2 regions of the Rhizobium sp. AG855 genome follow, and region 1 is predicted to be linked to the other one. Evidence: riboswitches for the same ligand, from Rfam matches in the RefSeq annotation. Region 1 holds a riboswitch; the other holds the start of a gene.
The links. A riboswitch is a leader RNA that binds a small molecule or an ion and turns the genes downstream of it on or off. The one in region 1 is predicted to bind S-adenosylmethionine.

Region 1 (2,199 bases):
CAGCGCAATGCCGCCGCCCGAGACGTTCGGCATGTCGCTTGCGACCAGGGTCTCTGTCTTGTGCAGATCGACCAGTTCCGTTTCACCCAGCAGTGCATGGCCAACCCGGAAGCGGATCTGCGACAGGCGCGAACCTCGGCGCACGATGATCGGGAAGGTGCGCGGGGAGATTTCGAGATAGAGCTGGCCCTTGTAACCGGCCGGCACCTTGTCGAATTCCTGGGCGTAATCGACCATCACGCGGGTGAAGATGTCGAGGCGGCCGGTCGAGCTTTTGGGGTTCGCAGAGGCGGAGATCTCGGCCGGCAGGTCGAGGCTTTCCATCAGCGGCACGATATAGACGCAGCCGGTCTCAAGCACCGCCCCGTTTTCGAGATCGATCTCGTGCAGGGTCAGCCGTTCCAGCTTCTCGGCCACCGTGTGGCCCCGGCCTGGCATGAAGCTCGCGCGCACGCGGATTGCCTTGCCGCCCAACCGCAGGTCCAGGCTCGCCGGCTGGATCTGGTCGTGGTCGAGCATGGCTTCGCTGATGAGCTGGCCCTCACCGAACAAGGCGCCGATGGCACGGTCCGCCAGAATGCCGGGTTTACTGGTCATTTTCTCTATCCTGTTTGGGCTCGACAAAACCAAAGCCCGCCAATTGACGCAAGGGCCGCGAAGGCGTAAGGCAGCCTTATCCCGTGGTGATTTGGCCGGTCGGCTTGCAGCCACGTTAAACAAGTGGCTAAATAGACCGGGTTACTTGTAAACCGGTCCGTTTTTCGCGACCGGTTTTTTTGTGTTCGAAAAGGCAACGGCATGAGCAAGAACTGGCGCCCGGCAACCCAACTCGTGCATGGCGGCACGTTGCGGTCTCCCTTCGGCGAAACCTCCGAAGCAATCTTCCTGACCCAGGGTTTCGTTTATGAAAACTCGGAAGCGGCAGAAGCCCGCTTCAAGGGCGAGAACGACGGCTATATCTACGCCCGTTACGGCAGCCCGACCAACGACATGTTCGAAAAGCGCATGTGCCTGCTGGAAGGTGCCGAGGATGCCCGCGCCATGGCGTCGGGCATGGCCGCCGTTGCCGCAGCTGTTCTCTGCCGGGTGAAGGCCGGCGATCATATCGTTGCCGCCCGCGCCCTGTTCGGCTCCTGTCGCTATGTCGTCGAGACGCTCGCGCCGCGCTACGGCGTCGAATGCACGCTGGTTGATGGCCGCGACCTTACCAACTGGGAAGCCGCCATCCGGCCGAACACCAAGGTCATGTTCCTCGAAAGCCCGACGAACCCGACGCTTGAGGTGGTCGACATCGCCGGTGTCGCCAAGCTCGCCAACCAGGTCGGCGCCAAGCTGATCGTCGACAACGTGTTTGCGACCCCGCTCTTCCAGAAGCCGCTGGAACTCGGCGCCCATGTCGTCGTCTATTCCGCGACCAAACATATCGACGGCCAGGGCCGCTGCCTCGGCGGCGTCGTTCTGTCGTCCAAGGAATGGATCGACGAGAACCTGCACGATTATTTCCGCCACACCGGCCCGGCCATGTCGCCGTTCAATGCCTGGACGCTTCTGAAGGGCATCGAAACGCTGCCGCTGCGCGTCAAGCAGCAGACGGCGAATGCCGCCGCGATCGCCGATATGCTCGCCGAGCAGACGGCCGTTGCCAAGGTGATCTATCCCGGTCGCAAGGACCATCCGCAGGCCGATATCATCGCCAAGCAGATGACCGGCGGCTCGACGCTGGTCTGCTTCGAGCTGAAGGGCGGCAAGGATGCGGCCTTCAAGCTGCAGAACGCGCTCGAAGTGATCAAGATCTCCAACAATCTCGGCGACGCGAAGAGCCTGATCACCCATCCGGCAACGACGACGCACAAGAACCTCACCGACGAGGCGCGTGCGGAACTCGGGATCTCCGGTGGGACCGTGCGCCTGTCCTGCGGCATCGAAGACACTGACGACCTGCTGGAAGATTTTGCCAAGGCCCTGAAAGGGCTCTGATTTTACCGCAGAAATGCATCAAATCCAAAAATATTCAGCCGCAGCCCATGCTGCGGCTGGTCAATCGGCCTTGACGCACACAGTTGCGTCGTTATCCCATGCCATGGTCACAAACATCTTGCCGGTGCGTCTTGCCGGCGTCGATGTTTCATGTCGTCATGAACGCAGGCAGATATCGCAAGGTCCAGGCATGTATCGCGCACTGACACGGGACATCGAGGT
Region 2 (2,199 bases), on a different contig from region 1:
CGAGAGATGCTTTTCCGCAAGCTTGCGCAACCAGGCTTCGGGAATCGCATGCTGATCGGCGCCTTCTGTGCCGGCCTCGCCCAGAACGCCGGCGAAGATCGCGGAAAACACCCGGTCGAAGCGATCGATGAAGCGCTCGTCCTTCACCAGCGTGGTTCGGGCCAGATAGTAGAAGCCCTCTGTGTCGAAATCGACGACGCCCGCCTGAAGACCTTCCAGCAGGGTGAGATATTCCCGCAGGGTCACGGGAACCTTCTCTTCTTTCAGGCGCAGAAAAAACGACAGGAACATCTGACAGGTTTGGCTCGGTTCAGAGGTGGCGGCATCCTGTCACACAGGAGGCCGCCTGTCCCGACAAAATCCTAGCATCTCACCCCGACGGTCAGCGCTTCAGATCGTTCCCGATCTCGTTCAGATCATAAGGTGTCATCTGATAGATCTCGTTGATCCAGTTACCGAACAGCAGATGTGCGTGCCCACGCCAGCGGTTGAGCGGTGTCAACGTGTCGTCATTGTGCGGGAAGTAGTTGTGAGGCAACTTGATGGGAACACCGGCCGATTTGTCACGGAAATATTCGTCACCCAGCGAGGTCGAGTCGTATTCGACATGGTTGAACATGTAGAGGCGGTTTGCCCGCTTCTCCTGGACCAGGCAGACGCCCATCTCGTCTGATTCGAGCAAAATTGTCAGATCCGGCACCCTCTCGATATCCGCCCGGCGGACTTCTGTCCAACGCGACACCGGCACTTGGAAGTCGTCTGAGAAGCCATTGAGGTAGACCGATGACGGAGCGAGATTGCGATGGCGATAGACGCCAAACGCTTTTTCCTTCAACGGATGCTTCGGCACCCTGTGGAAGTGGTAGATCGCGGCCATGCCGCCCCAACAGACGTTCATGGTCGAATGCACGTTGGTCTCGGTCCAGTTGAGGATATCCTCGAGTTCCTGCCAGTAGGTGACCTCCTCGAAGGGCAGCGTCTCGACCGGTGCGCCGGTGATGATGAAGCCATCGAACTTGCGATCCTTCACCTCGTCCCAGGTCTGGTAGAAAGAGAGGAGATGTTCTTCCGGCGTGTTCTTGGCCTTGTGACCGCCGACACGGACCAGCGTCAGCTCCACCTGCAGCGGTGATGCGCCGATCAACCGGGCGAACTGCACCTCGGTCTTGATCTTGTTAGGCATGAGGTTGAGCAGGCCGATCTGCAACGGGCGAATGTCCTGGCGAACGGCCACGGTTTCGGTCATGACCCGCACGCCCTCATGCACGAGGGTTTCAAAAGCGGGCAACGTATCGGGGATCCTGATCGGCATCTTACTCTCGACTTTCCTTGTCACGGCGGTTCGAGGACCGCGGAAACAAAAATACCGGCAGCTTCCATATCGCCACCGGTCCTCGGAAAGTCTTCGAACTCGCCTCGGCCCTTTAGCGACTTATTTTACGTGGCTGCAAGCCGGCCGGCCAAATCACCACGGAACAGGATTTTCTTTACGCCCGTCTCCGGCGCGAATCAATGGGCAAGGTCGGAAGCATAGCTACCCCGCAGGATCAGTTCCCCCACACTACAGCTTCCTCGTGTCTCTTGATGAGGTGCTTCAGGTCGTTGAAGCTGGATCGAACGAAGCTTGCAAACTGCTCGACGGCAGGCGAGCGAGCTGCATCAACACGGCGCAGGATGGCAAGCGCCCTGTCAGGATGCGGAATGTTGATCGGCAATACCGTGATCGCCTTTTCCTTGCGCTGGGCAAAGACAACGCTGTGCGGCATGACGGTCAACGCATCGGCGGCCTTCAGATAGTTGACCACGCTGGCGAGCGAACCGCCCGAATAACGGATCCGGATCTCCGTCGCTCCAAAGGAGAGGAGCAGGGCCCTGAGATCCGCAAGCAACGGGCTGCCGGGTGGCGGGGCCACCCAGGCATAGTCGAGAAGATGCGAAGGTTGCAGCCGACGTTTGAGGAGGAGCGGATGCGTCACTCGGCAGGCAATCACGTTGCGACCGGGCAGGATCTGCTGAAAGGCGAGGCCCGAACCTTCATCCAAGATATCGATCGGACAAATGGCAAGATCGATCTGGTCCGATTTGAGGGCAGCGCGCAGGTCAGGGAAGTAACCGTAGGACTGATCGATCCGCACATCCGGATGGGTGGCCTGGAACTCCGCGCACATGCCTGCAATGAGCGAGTCCATGAAGAAGGGG

Region 2: linked by a shared signal. The riboswitch ahead of metA (homoserine O-succinyltransferase) and the one ahead of DFO46_RS15620 (O-succinylhomoserine sulfhydrylase) in region 1 are both predicted to bind S-adenosylmethionine.

Annotation. Positions count from the first base shown of each region.
Region 1 is NZ_RAQG01000003.1:3,172,960-3,175,158, forward strand. Features, by position in the region: gene DFO46_RS15615 (2'-deoxycytidine 5'-triphosphate deaminase) at 1-597, opposite strand, end outside; SAM riboswitch at 671-749, shown strand; gene DFO46_RS15620 (O-succinylhomoserine sulfhydrylase) at 799-1,977, shown strand; gene apaG (Co2+/Mg2+ efflux protein ApaG) at 2,168-2,199, shown strand, end outside.
Region 2 is NZ_RAQG01000004.1:170,247-172,445, reverse strand. Features, by position in the region: gene DFO46_RS17660 (VWA domain-containing protein) at 1-291, opposite strand, end outside; gene metA (homoserine O-succinyltransferase) at 383-1,312, opposite strand; SAM riboswitch at 1,405-1,482, opposite strand; gene DFO46_RS17650 (LysR family transcriptional regulator) at 1,548-2,199, opposite strand, start outside.